DNA from 4 places in the Mesorhizobium sp. CNPSo 4689 genome. Region 3 is predicted to be linked to each of the others. Evidence: riboswitches for the same ligand, from Rfam matches in the RefSeq annotation. Region 3 holds a riboswitch; each other region holds the start of a gene.
The links. A riboswitch is a leader RNA that binds a small molecule or an ion and turns the genes downstream of it on or off. The one in region 3 is predicted to bind cobalamin.
Positions count from the first base shown of each region.

Region 1 (3,305 bases), on a different contig from region 3:
CCGCGCGTGCAGTGGGGGATTTTTTGAACAGTCTCCTCTGAGCGACTGCTGGGTTGCTGCTGTTTCAATCTCGTCCCGACAAAGCGCAGTCCTCCGAATCCCGGAAGCGGCGTCGCATCTCCGCGCCGCCCGAGGGGATCACCGTAGTGCCTTCACTGCCGCTTCGACATCTTTGTTTTCTACACACTTCAGGTCTGCATGATGGGTGACATGCAGCAACTCGGAACTGGCCCAGCCAGCTGTCGGGGGGGCGTCAGGAGGCATAGCGCCTCGAAAAGCGCTCCTCGACGCCCTGATATTGTCCTGCAGAGGCATCGACCGCCCTATCCATCGTCGCACCCGCTTCGGCCATGGGCAGCCCTATTCTGCCTCATCTGCTGCGCGCTTCACCCGGCGGACAGCAGACAGCGAAGCCTCCACGGCCGCGAAAATCTCGCGACGGCGGCTCGATTGCACGACCGGCCCGCCATTTTGGGGAGACGTCCAGTGCTGCTGCCTGGCGTCGACCTCGCCCTTCATCTATTGACCGCATGTTGCCTCGTCCTCTGAGCCGGCCAAGCCTCCCGACAGCCGGATAGATGATGACGATCCCCTCCCTGAGAATCTCTCGATTGAAAGCGTGACGATCTACGCCGTCTTATTTCCTCCGGCCTATCGCGTTCCGTCTGCGGTTCTGCCGAGCACGCGGCGAAACGCAGTCACTCTACCGTGCAACACTCAACGGAAATACGACAGGCGCACCAGAAATGGTGGGGTCTGTGTCAAAGATTTCTAGGCAAGCCCTCGAGAGCGAAACGGCATCTCTTGGTTTTGGCGTGAGCAAGCTTTGCCTTTTTGGCGCTCGCACGCTTCGAGGTTGGACCCCCGCAGCCGATCCCGTGTGTATGAGTGTAATGTGTGCAGAGCCGGATATTCCAAATGCGGGCAGAAACTGTCTGACCTGAGAAGAGACATAGGCACGTTGCCGATACGTCTTGCGTCTTGGCCTTTGGATTTCAGGAAGTCAGGGATGTGGGCCCCTCGATTCGGCGCTGAGGATAGCCATTGATGATCGCCCGCATGTAGGGATCGGATCGACGCCGCCGATTTGGCAGGCCGCGGTAGGCTCGAAGAGCAAGCCGGCCGGAGTTCTCCATGTCTACTGGGCATCGGGCGGTTCGATGTGTGGTCTGATTTACCAGTCGATCCGCGGGTTCGCAGTTACTCGCTCTTGTTGCGGCCTTTTGCGAAAACACCAACATTTCACATAATGACATAAACATTTCTTTATGCGACATTGACACACGGTTCCTGCTGTGGTTGTCTGCATGCCGTGGTTCTCCGTACGGCACTGCCGCATGGAGCTAAGAGGGAAGCCGGTGCGAGGCCGGCGCTGCCCCCGCAACTGTTAGCGGCGAGCCAACCCCACTCATGTCACTGAGGCGAACAGCCTCGGGAAGACGGGGAGAAGCTATGACCCCGCGAGCCAGGAGACCTGCCACGACGAACTATGTCCACGGGCGGGGTGTCTCGGTGGCCGCAGCAGCCCGGCGTTCGTGCCGGTCTACGAGGCGCCTTCTTGTCCCCCACGCCCCAACCATCGGGGTATGGCATGACTGTCTCTCAGCAAATTCCTGTGGCAACGCTCGGTGTGCCGCGGTTCGGTCGCCGGCGGGAACTGAAATTCGCGCTTGAAAGCTACTGGGCCGGAAAGTCTTCCGCTGCCGACCTTCTCACGACGGCGAAAGCGCTGCGTGCCGCCAACTGGGAAGAGCAGCGCGATCGCGGGGTGTCGAAAATTCCCTCGAACGACTTCTCGCTCTACGACCATGTTCTCGACACTGCAACTATGGTCGGCGCCGTGCCGCCCCGATACGCCTGGAGTGGCGGCGAGCTCCCGCTCGACATCTACTTCGCCATGGCGCGCGGAGACCAAGGTCACACGGGGAGCTGCGGGCACTCTGGTCACGAGCGTGGGGCTGGCCCTGCCCTGATCGCGATGGAAATGACCAAATGGTTCGACACAAACTATCACTACATCGTGCCGGAACTCGACGATGATCAGACGTTCGCCCTCTCGTCGACGAAACCGGTCGATTACTTCCTCGAGGCTAAAGCCCTCGGCATTCACACACGCCCAGTCATCCTCGGACCTGTCACCTTCCTCAAACTGGCGAAGTCACCTGCCGACGGTTTCAATCCCATCGCCTTGCTGCCGCGGCTTCTGCCCGTCTACGAGCAGCTCCTGCGGAGGTTGAAACTGTCGGGAGCCGATTGGGTGCAGATCGATGAGCCAGCCCTTGTGCTGGATCTAAACCCGAACGAACGAGCTGCGTTTGAATTCGCCCTCGGGCAGCTGTCGAAGGCCACTCCCGAGCTGAAGATCATGCTGGCTACCTATTTCGGGGCGCTGGGGGACAATCTCGAGACGGCGATTTCGCTGCCCGTGGCCGGCCTGCATCTCGATCTATCACGCGCTCCCGAGCAGTTGGAGACGGTGGGTCGGCTCGCGCCTAAGGATCTGGTGCTGTCGCTTGGCTTGATCGATGGCCGCAACGTCTGGCGCGCGAACCTGCCCTCCATTCTCGATCGAATCAAGCCGATTGTCGCCGGCTGGCCCTTGGACCGCGTCGAAATTGCACCTTCGTGCTCGATGCTGCATGTGCCCATGGACCTTCGCATGGAGACGGCACTTGATGCCACGATCAGGTCGTGGCTCGCCTTCGCGGCGCAGAAGACCGACGAACTGGTAGTGCTGGCGAGGGCGCTGTCCGAAGGCAGGGATGTAGTGGCAGACGAGTTGACAGCTTCTGCCGAGGCTGCGGCTGCTCGCGCAGCGTCCGCAAAGGTTCATGATCCGCTTGTTGAAGGTCGGATCGCCGGCATTGACGACAGCATGAAGCAACGAAAAAACCCTTTCCTCGTGCGTTCCACGGTCCAGGCCCGCACGCTAAGCCTGCCTCCGTTTCCAACGACGACCATAGGATCATTCCCGCAGACGCCTCGGGTGCGCAAGGCCCGTTCCGCCCACAGGAAGGGCGAGCTCAGCTATCTCGACTACGACAGCTTCCTGCAGAACGAGACCAAGATTGCCATTCGCTGGCAGGAGGAGATCGGGCTGGACGTGCTGGTGCACGGCGAGTTCGAACGAAACGACATGGTACAGCATTTCGGCGAGCAACTGTCCGGCTTCGCCTTTACCCAGCATGGCTGGGTGCAAAGCTATGGCTCCCGCTACGTGCGCCCCCCGATCATCTTCGGCGACGTATCGCGCCCCAATCCGATGACGGTGCGCTGGTGGCAATTCGCCCAGTCGCTTACGCAAA
Region 1 covers NZ_JBWLUZ010000023.1:35,810-39,114, forward strand. The annotation lists cobalamin riboswitch at 1,297-1,496, shown strand; partial or broken gene metE (5-methyltetrahydropteroyltriglutamate--homocysteine S-methyltransferase) at 1,616-3,305, shown strand, end outside.
Region 1: linked by a shared signal. The riboswitch ahead of metE (5-methyltetrahydropteroyltriglutamate--homocysteine S-methyltransferase) and the one ahead of AC04SI_RS04435 (DUF1636 family protein) in region 3 are both predicted to bind cobalamin.

Region 2 (3,305 bases), on a different contig from region 3:
TGAGGATCTGGTGATTGCTACCGGCGCGGACTATCTGTTCGAGGGAACGGTGGACTATGTCGAGCAACTCGGCGAGGTCCAGCTCGTCTATGTCGATATCGGCCGCGCCGACCTGCCGCTGGTGACCAAGATGCCGGGCAATGTCGAGGTCAAGCGCGGGGCGACACTGCGGCTGAGCGCGGACGCCGGCGACCTGCATATCTTCGACGCGGACGGCCACTCCTTCTCGCTCCACGCGCCGGAAGTGAAGGCGGCCTAACGTCAGGCCATTCGGCATCGCATAAAAACAAGAGCGGCGGGCCAGGCCCGCCGCTCTTGTTTGCTAGCAACTTCGGCGGTTAGCGATTGCCGAAGAGGTTGCGGTCGCTGCCCTGGGGCGCTGACTTTTGCACGTCGCCCGACGAATTCAGCAGCTTGTAGACCGGCGACTCGGTGTTGCGCACCGACGAGGTCTGCGTGGTGTCGATGTTGGCGGTCGTCTGCTTGTTGACGGCACTCGAACCAACACTGTCGTTATTGGCATAGGCGCTGCCAGCGGCGATCAGAAGCGCGGCGGCGGTAAGGACAATCTTCTTCATTTTGGGCACTCCTGGATTTCAGATCCCGGAGCGGCGGACTTGACCGCCGCTCTGCGTCTCGTCTTGGGATCGACTGTTTAGTTGTTGCCGAAAAGGTTGCGGTCGCTGCCCTGAACGACGGGCTGGTTGTCGGCATGGGCCGGCTTCTGGATCGAAGCGGTATGCGAGCTGTCGACTGCGGCGGCAGGCTGGTTCGCACCGTTGGAACCATAATTGTCGCTACCAGCGAAGGCGCTGCCGGAAATGGCCAGAAGGGCGGCGGCAGTGAGAACAATCTTTTTCATTTTTTATACTCCAGTATTTTCAGTTTTTTCGTCCGTCTAGCGGCGTGTCTTGGGAAGAAAATCGCGTCGTTCGGACAGCCCCGATGTGGGAAAGCCAGGTGGCGGTTTCCAATCACGAAGTTGTTTCGCTTGGACCATGACTCTGCATCTTGAAATTGTACCAGAGCCTACTACCACCAAGCTTTTTATCAACTTTATCAATTGGTTATCAAAAAGCCACCTATGCATCACCAACAGTGTCGGAGTGCCAGCGTTCACACCGTCCTGCACGCACCGTCAACAGAAACGAACCGTTCGGTTCGATTTCAGAATCCTCTAATAGTCACTTTTTGATACTATTAACCCTTTCGACGCCGGCTAACTCCCGATCGGCTGGCGATTCGTGACGGGCGCCAAGTGCGGCAAAAGCGGGAGATCGGCCTTCCCTAGGAGATGGGCTGCGGTATTCACATTCCGTGTCGCGCCCGCATGGATACGATGTCGCTTTCATGCCGCCACCGAACCGGCCGTCGTGATTAGATCATGGCATCTCAGGTGCCGCTTGGTGACGACGAAGCGGAGAATTGGGAAGCCGGTCAAAACCCGGCGCTGCCCCCGCAACGGTGGTGGAGTTCAAGTCGCAACGGGAGACCACTGGGCCACAAGCCTGGGAAGGTGTCGCGACCGTCCGCAAGGACACTCCAGAGCCCGGAAACCAGCCCGAGATTTCTAGACTCGACTGATCGCGGTGGGCGGTCAAGAGGTGGATGGTGCATGTCCGGCCTGGCGCCGGGTTGCCGCTAATCTTTCCTCCATCACCACCAGTTCAGTCCTTGAACACGAGGACAGGACATGGATGCGCGCAACGACATGCTGAGGCTGCTGCACAGCCGCAAGCAGGGCTACTCGCTGGAACAGCCCTTTTACACCGACGCCGATTTCTTCAAGCTCGACATGGAACTGATCTGGTATCGCGACTGGCTGTTCATAGGCCATGACTGCGAACTGCCGAAGCCCGGCAGCTTCATCACCGCCCAGATCGGCGACTATCCGGTCGTGCTGGTGCGCGACCAGCAAGGCAAGATCAACGCCTTCCACAATTCCTGTCGCCATCGCGGCAGCCGCGTCTGCAACACCGAGAAAGGCACCGCTGCCAAGCTCGTCTGCCCCTATCACCAGTGGACCTACGAACTCGACGGCCGGCTCCTGTTCGCCCGGCAGATGGCCGATGGTTTCGACAAGAGCCAGTTCAGCCTGAAGCCGGTCGCTTGCGAAAGCGTCGGCGGCTACATCTTCATCTGCCTGGCAAAAGAGCCCGCCGACTTCGCGCCGATGCGCGCCATGATCGAGCCCTATCTGCTGCCGCACCGACTGCGCGAGGCGAAGGTCGCCTTCGAATCGACCATCGTCGAAAAGGGCAACTGGAAGCTCGTCTGGGAAAACAACCGCGAGTGCTATCACTGCGCCGGCAACCACCCCGAACTCTGCAAGACCTTCCCGGAAGCGCCGACGGTGACCGGTGTGCAGGGCGCCGACAGCGACCCCGAAATGCTGGCGCACTGGGCGAAATGCGAGGCGGCGGGCCTCCCTAGCAAGTTCCGCATCGACCCGGCCGGACAATATCGCGCCACCCGCGCGCCGCTGCTGCGCGATGCCGTCAGCTATACGATGAACGGCAAGCGGGCAGTGACGAAGAACCTGTCCGACACAGTCTCGGCCGACCGGATCGGCACCTTGATGCACTATCACTACCCGACGACATGGAACCACATTCTCATCGACCACGCGGTGACCTTCCGCGTGCTGCCGATCAGCGCCACGGAGACCGCGGTGACGACGAAGTGGCTGGTCCACAAGGATGCGGTCGAAGGCGTCGACTACAACCTCGAAGAACTCACGCATGTCTGGACCGAAACCAACGATCAGGACCGCCGCATTGTCGAGGAAAATGCCTTCGGCATCCTGTCGCCGGCTTATGAGCCCGGCCCCTATTCGGAACTGCATGAGGGCGGCGTCATCCAGTTCGTCGAATGGTACGCGGCCTTCATCGGCCCGCGCCTTGCCGAAGGCGGCCGGCCGGCGCTGCGCAGCGTCGCCTGAGGGGTGGGGGATGAACGCGATGACCGACCTCGGGCTTTACCGCCACCTCGACGAGATGGCGCCCTGGAACGACAGGCTGCAGGTGTTGGAGGTGATCGGCGTCGCCGACGAGGCGCCCGACGTCAAGACCTTCACCTTCCGCTCCGACAACCAGACCTGGTTCCGCTACAAGCCGGGCCAGTTCGTGACGCTGGAACTGCCAACCGCCGGCGGCCCGCTGATGCGCACCTACACGCTGTCGTCGTCGCCGTCGCGGCCGTTTTCGATCGCGGTGACGGTGAAGGCGCAGGCCGGCAGCCTCGGCACGCGCTGGATGTTCGATCATCTGAAGCCAGGCACCCACGTCAAGGCCTATGGACCGGTG
Region 2 covers NZ_JBWLUZ010000001.1:139,219-142,523, forward strand. The annotation lists gene AC04SI_RS00665 (ABC transporter ATP-binding protein) at 1-259, shown strand, start outside; gene AC04SI_RS00670 (DUF680 domain-containing protein) at 339-578, opposite strand; gene AC04SI_RS00675 (DUF680 domain-containing protein) at 656-862, opposite strand; cobalamin riboswitch at 1,378-1,579, shown strand; gene AC04SI_RS00680 (aromatic ring-hydroxylating oxygenase subunit alpha) at 1,694-2,941, shown strand; gene AC04SI_RS00685 (FAD-binding oxidoreductase) at 2,961-3,305, shown strand, end outside.
Region 2: linked by a shared signal. The riboswitch ahead of AC04SI_RS00680 (aromatic ring-hydroxylating oxygenase subunit alpha) and the one ahead of AC04SI_RS04435 (DUF1636 family protein) in region 3 are both predicted to bind cobalamin.

Region 3 (3,305 bases):
TAGTAGCCGGCCTTCGGCACCGCAACCGGCTCGGCGACCGCCGCATCTGACCCAGCCAGCCGCGCCAGCCTCTGCACCAGCGCGCTCATATTCGCCGGCCCACCCTCGCGGAAATAGCCGAGCAAGGGGTCCAACTCCTCGCGCGGCAGTGTCGAGCCTTCGATCAGCCGCAGATCCTCGTCGTGGCTCTCGCCCGGCAACAGTGCCAGTTTGATGCCGCGTTCCCGCGCAATCGCGGCAAGCTGGTCGCAGCCATAGCGCCACCAGTCATAGCCGCCGAGGATGCGCACCAGGATCACCCTGGCATGTCGCGCCACGCTGTCGACCCAGAGGTCGACGGACATCGGATGGCGCAAATCGCGAAGTGCGGCGAGCCGCATCGACGGCAGTCGTGCCGCATCCGCCTTCCACGCCGCCGCCAGTCCGGAGAGATCGCTGTCGGTAAACGACAGCGCCACGATATCCGCCGGCGTCTGCCGCAGATCGACAGGCTCGGCGAGGTCGTCGAGCGAGGCGGATGTTGTGGTGAGGATGTGCATTGCGGTTCGGTTTTTTGCCTCAGCCGGCGAGAATACGCTCGATGGCCGGGCGGTTCAGCCCTTTCAGGCCGATGACGACGAGGCGCGAGCGGCGGTCGTCGTCGGCCGTCCAGGCACGGTCGTAATAGTGGTTGACGCGCGGGCCGACGGCCTGCAGCAAAAGCCGCATCGGCTTGCCGCCGACCTCGACGAAGCCTTTCACGCGCAATACGTTTTCCTCTTCGGCGGCGGTGGCGACACGCTTGGCCAGTTCGTCGGGGTTGGCGATCGAGGGAATGTCGACAATGAACGTGTCGAAGTCGTCATGCTCGTGGTCGAATGCGCCGTCATGATGGGATTTGCGGTTCTCGATGTCGTCTTCGACGGCAAGACCGAGGCCGAGCAGCACCGATGGGTCGACCTTGCCTTGCGACGTCGGCACGATCTTCACGGCGCGCGCGGAGTGTTCGTTGATGATCGCGTTGGCGCGGGCCGAGCCGGCGGCGTCCATCAAATCGCTCTTTGACAATATGATCAGGTCGGCGCAGGCGATCTGATCCTCGAACACCTCTTCGACCGGGTCGTCATGATCGAGCGTCTCATCCTGAGCGCGTTGCGCCTGCAGGGCGTCCATGTCGTTGGCGACGCGGCCTTCGGCCAGTGCCGGTCCATCGACAACGGCGATCACGCCATCGACCGTGACGCGACTTTTGACTGTCGGCCACTGGAAGGCCTGGACCAGCGGCTTGGGGAGAGCAAGGCCGGAGGTCTCGATCAGGATGTGGTCGACCTTCGGCGTCAGCGACAGGATCTGGTCCAGTGCAGGGACAAAATCGTCGGCGACGGTGCAGCAGATACAGCCATTGGCCAGCTCGACGATGTTTTCCTCCGGGCAGGTGTCGATGCCGCAGCCTTTCAAAATCTCGCCGTCGATGCCGATATCGCCGAACTCATTGACGATGATGGCCAGCCGCTTGCCGCCGGCGTTTTCCAGGAGATGGCGGATCAGCGTCGTCTTGCCGGCGCCGAGGAAGCCGGTGACGACGGTGCAGGGGACACGGGAGAGGTTGGTGGACGAATCTGGAGCGGTCATGGTCAGTCCTTCAGGATGTCGAGGGGAGGGATGCGGGCGACGAGGCCGCGCTTCAAGGAATCGGGGCGGCCGCGCCAGGGGATGAGGCCGTCGGTCGAGGTGGCGAAGAGCTTTGCGCCGGTGACGAGGTCGGCGCCGCTGGTCGTGGTCAAGTCGCCGAAGACGTAGCTCCAGCAGCCGTCGCGCAGGATCGCGGCGCTGAGGCGGCGCTTGCAATTGCCGAGGCACTCGACGGTGCGGATGCGGAGGTTTTCGCCCGAAGCGGCACGGCGCGCGTCTTGCGCCAGCAGTTCGCCGGCGCGGGGATGGGCGTCGGAGCCGGTTTCGTCGCGGCAGGAGGCGCAGACGATGATTGTGACGCCGGCCAGGGAATCGTCCCCGCCGGACGATATGTCCGCTGTCTCAGCCGGAAAACTGCTGTCGCGCTCCAAATCAGGCTCCTTGCCCGGAAAACCCGCCAGGCGATCGGATTCTTTATGTCACAGACGGCAGGTCTCCTGGCTCGCGGGTCATCGCCTCGGTGCCACCTTCCCGGGAACATCCCAGTGGTTTTCGGCTGAGGCTCGTCGCTTACAGTTGCGGGGACAGCCGCGGATTTGAGATCTTCAGATCCCGCACCGCATTCCCTCTTGGCTCCTCCCTTTGCCGAGAGGAGACCGTCTGCAGCGGATTTAGGCTTGTAGGGACAGTCGTGTCAACGCGCGTCTACGACACGGCAATGTCGGCCAGCGCCGGACCCAGGTCGCCCGCGGGCGTCACCTCGATGCGCTCCAGGCCGAGCCAGCCTTGCATCTGCTTCAATTCCTCGAAGAGTTCTGCAGCGGTTTCTGGCGGTGCGCAGGCTTCGGCATAGGCGGCGTGGACGCGCAGCACGCTTGCGGGGCGGTCGGCCTTGAGGTCGACGCGCGCCACGATCCGGTCGCCGAGCAGGAATGGCAGGACGTAATAGCCGTACTGTCGCTTTTCGGCCGGCGTGTAGATCTCGATGCGGTAGCGGAAATCGAACAGTCTTTCCGCCCGCGCCCGTTCGAAGACGACCGGGTCGAACGGCGCCAGCAAGGCGCGCGCCTCGATCCGGCGCGGCAGACGGGCGTCCTTGTGCATGTAAGCCGGCTTGTCCCAACCCTCGACACGCACCGGCAGCAGCTCGCCCGTTTCGACCAATTCCTCGAGGCGGCCCTTCATGTCGGCTGGCGAGAGGCGAAAGTAGTCGCGCAGGTCGCCGGCGGTGGCGACGCCATGGGCGCGGGCGGACATGCGCAGCAATTCGCGGTGCGCATCCTCGGCAGCCGGCACCGGCAGGTCGAGGATCGCCTGCGGCAGGACGCGTTCGGGCAGGTCATAGAACCGTTCGAAGCCGCGCCGCGACGCCGTGGTGATGCGGCCGGCCCAGAACAGCCATTCGAAGGCGTGTTTGGCGTGGCTCCAGCCCCACCAGCCGCCCGAACCTTTCTGGCCTTCGAGCGCCGATGCTGCGATCGGGCCGCGATCGACGACCTCGCGATAGACCTCCTCGATATAGCCGGCGTGTTCGCGACCCCATTTGGCGAGCCCCAGATACATCTCGTCACCTTGCTCGGCGCGCTGCATGCGCCAGCGCATCAGCGGGTATGTCTCGACCGGCAGGAAGGAAGCCTCATGCGCCCAATATTCGAACACCGTGCGCTTGCGCGTGACGGCGGCATTGTCGAGCA
Region 3 covers NZ_JBWLUZ010000002.1:340,489-343,793, forward strand. The annotation lists gene AC04SI_RS04425 (cobaltochelatase subunit CobN) at 1-539, opposite strand, end outside; gene cobW (cobalamin biosynthesis protein CobW) at 559-1,611, opposite strand; gene AC04SI_RS04435 (DUF1636 family protein) at 1,614-2,042, opposite strand; cobalamin riboswitch at 2,082-2,287, opposite strand; gene AC04SI_RS04440 (winged helix-turn-helix domain-containing protein) at 2,317-3,305, opposite strand, start outside.

Region 4 (3,305 bases), on a different contig from region 3:
GTCCTCGCCGGAATCGTAGAGGAACACCCGCGTGCCCTTGGTGCTGCCGACCTTGGCGATGATCGCTGCCAGTTGCGCCTTCCAGCCCGAAACAAGCTTGTCGGCCTCAGCCTCCTTACCGAAGATCTTGCCCAGCTTTTCGACGTCGCCGTAGAGCAGGTCCATCGAGGCGGCGGGACGGTCCTTGTCGAGATGGACGCAGCTTTCGGTCAGCACCAGCGTCTTGATGCCGTGCGGGGCGAGCGTGTCGGGCGTCACCTCGCCGCCCGGCTTCATGCCGTAGTACCAGCCGGCGAAAAAGAAATCGGGCTCGACGGCAACGAGGTTCTCCAGCGTCGGATACTTTGGCGCCAGTTCGGGGATCGAGCCTTGCTTGAATTCGGGACCGACCTTGTACCAGCCGGTGATGCCGGTCAGGCCGACGATCGATGGCTGCAGCTTCAGCGCGAAGGCCATCTCGGCCATGTTGAGATCATGGATGACGGCGCGCTTCGGCGGCCCATCGAAGGAGAGCTTCTTGCCGCAGCTGTCGACGGTGACCGGGAAGGCAAAGGCCACCGAAGCGACGAGCGAAAAGGCAAGAGAGAGGGCGAGGCGTTTCACGAGGTGGCTCCTTGGTTGAGGAAATGTCCGTTCAGGATGGCGAGGCGGCGCGGTTGGGAACGTCGAAGACGGTGAGTTCGCGGTCTTCGGTCGGATGGCGCAGGCGGAAGACATCTATGCCGAACACGTCGCGGATGAGCTGCTGGGTCAGCGCCTCGCGCGGCGGCGCCAGCGCATGCAGCCGGGCGTCGTTCATCACCGCGACCCGGGTGGCGAAGGGCGCCACCAGCGCGAGATCGTGCAGCACCGCGACCACGCACATGCCGAAGCCGGCGACCAGTTCGAGCAGCTCGCCGCGGGCGCGCGGATCCAGATGGTTGGTCGGCTCGTCGAGGAACAGTATCTTTGGCTCCTGGGCGAAGGCTCTAGCCAGTTGCGCGCGCTGACGCTCGCCGCCGGAGAGCGAGCCGATGCTGCGGCCGAGCAGCGGCAGCAGCCCCGTCCGGCGCAGCGCGTCGACGACGATGTCGCGATCTTCGCGCAGGCGCCTCATGCCGGCATGCGGGACGCGGCCAAGCTCGACATAGTCGATCAAGGCGAGCCGCGGATCTGGCTGGTCGGTCTGGCCGACGGCCGCCATGTTGAGCGCCCGCTCGGCCGGCGTGATCCGGTCGAGACGGCGCCCCGACAGACGCATCTCGCCGGTGCTTGGCTGCAGCGCGCCGCACAGCATGCGCAAAAGCGTGGTCTTGCCGGCGCCGTTGGGACCGATGATGGCCAGGCGATCGCCTGACGCAACCGACAGGCTTACCCCATTCACCAGGCGGCGGCCATTCGCCGTCGCGCTCACGTCGCGGGCTTCGAGCAGCATCATCGGCTCAGCCCCGGCCTCGAAGCGGGGATGCGAGCCAGCCCGGTTGAATCGCGGCAAAGCGGGCACACGATGATGCGATGGATGGAGGCTTCCAAATTTCCGTCACTTTCCAAAACTGGCGACGGAAGGAAGCTGGGCCGATCGGACGACAGACCGATGGCTACGTCTCCTCCCGGCACACCCCGTCCGGTCAACTCGTGCTGATGGCAGGTCTCCTGGCTCGCGGGTCTCGGCTTCATCCTGCCTTCCCAGCCTTGCCGGCCAGTGGCATTTGCGGATGTTGCTCGCCGCTTACAGTTGCGGGGGCAGCCACGGCCTCGACCCGAAAGCGGGTCTCACCGTGTTCCCTTTTCACCCCTCGCCTTTCGGCTCGGGGACCATCATTTTTCTACCGTAGGTTTCCCCTGATCGCGCCGCAATGGTTTTTTGATTGCAGGCATCGGTTCGCCTTCGGTAGGCTGCATATGTAATAACATTACGTAACAAGCGCTGCCATATGCTGTCAACACCAGCGGCCGACGTTTCCTCTTTCCCTCGATGTCCAGGCATATCGACAGGCCCGGCGTCTTGGGGGGCTGGCGCCAAAACATCGGAAAACTTTCAGAACCCGATCGGGATTTCAGGGCCCGAAAAGGCGAATAGGATCGTGCTGGTCAAGACGGGCGCCGGTCCCTGGGATCAAACTTAATGATCGCCCCGGTTCTTCTCCGGCCAATGGGATCTTCGGCTAACGCGCCCTTGCCCGGCGCAGGCCGCAACATCGGGTAAGGAGACAACATGACACTCTTGCACAACAGGCGCGGAAAGCATCGTCTCGTCGCCGCATCCTTGGCAGCACTTGCCTGCGCCGCCGCAGTCGTCTGGTATGGCGCAAAGGGCGAGGCCGCGGCGGTCGAACCGCACGTGCCCGAAGCCAAGCTTGTCCGGGCCATGGCGGTGAAGCCTGCCCCGCAGGCCGACGAGCGCATCGCCATCGGCGAGATCCGGCCGCAGCGCGAAAGCGATCTTGGCTTCCGGCTGTCCGGCAAGCTCGTGCAGCGCTCAGCAGAGGTCGGCCAGATGGTGAAGAAGGGCGATGTCCTCGCCCGCATCGAAGACCAGGACTATCGCAACCGCCTCGCCAGCGCCAAGGCCGACGTCGCCGCCGCCGAGGCCGTTCTGGTCGAAGCCAGTGCCGCCGAGGCCCGCATCGGGGCACTTCTCGCCAAGGGCTTTGCAACAAGGGCCAATCACGATGCAACGCTGAAGAGCCTGCGATCGGCCGAGGCCAAGCTTGAATCGGCAAGGATCGGCTTCGAGATGGCCAGGGACCAGCTCGCCTATACCGAGTTGCATGCCGATTTCGATGGCATGGTGACCGCGACCGGCGCCGAAGCGGGCCAAGTCGTCAACGCCGGGCAGATGGTGGCGCGGGTCGCCGATCCAGCGGCCCGCGACGCCGTCTTCTCCATCGCCGAGGCAGCCTTCTCGACCGGCGGAAATGCAAGGCGTCCCCTTGAAATCAAGGTCTCGCTGCTGAGCAATCCGGCGATCGCGACAATCGGCGCCATCCGCGAGGTCGCACCGGTGGCCGACGTCGCGACCCGCACCTTCCAGGTCAAGGTCTCGCTGCGCGACACCCCCGACGAAATGCGCTTCGGCAGCAGCGTCGCCGGCCGCGTCAACACGATGAGCGCCCCCGTCGTGGTCCTGCCGGGAAGCGCGCTGTTCGACAAGGACGGCAAGCCCGCCGTCTGGGTGGTGGCCGCGTCCTCGACTGTGGAACTCAAGCCGGTCGCCATTGCCCGCTACGAGACTGACCGCGTCGTCGTCAGCGACGGCCTTGCCGAGGGCGACATTGTCGTCACCGCCGGCGTCAACCGGCTTCGCGAACACGAAAAGGTTCGCC
Region 4 covers NZ_JBWLUZ010000017.1:92,583-95,887, forward strand. The annotation lists gene AC04SI_RS20955 (ABC transporter substrate-binding protein) at 1-603, opposite strand, end outside; gene AC04SI_RS20960 (ABC transporter ATP-binding protein) at 635-1,417, opposite strand; cobalamin riboswitch at 1,606-1,814, opposite strand; gene AC04SI_RS20965 (efflux RND transporter periplasmic adaptor subunit) at 2,195-3,305, shown strand, end outside.
Region 4: linked by a shared signal. The riboswitch ahead of AC04SI_RS20960 (ABC transporter ATP-binding protein) and the one ahead of AC04SI_RS04435 (DUF1636 family protein) in region 3 are both predicted to bind cobalamin.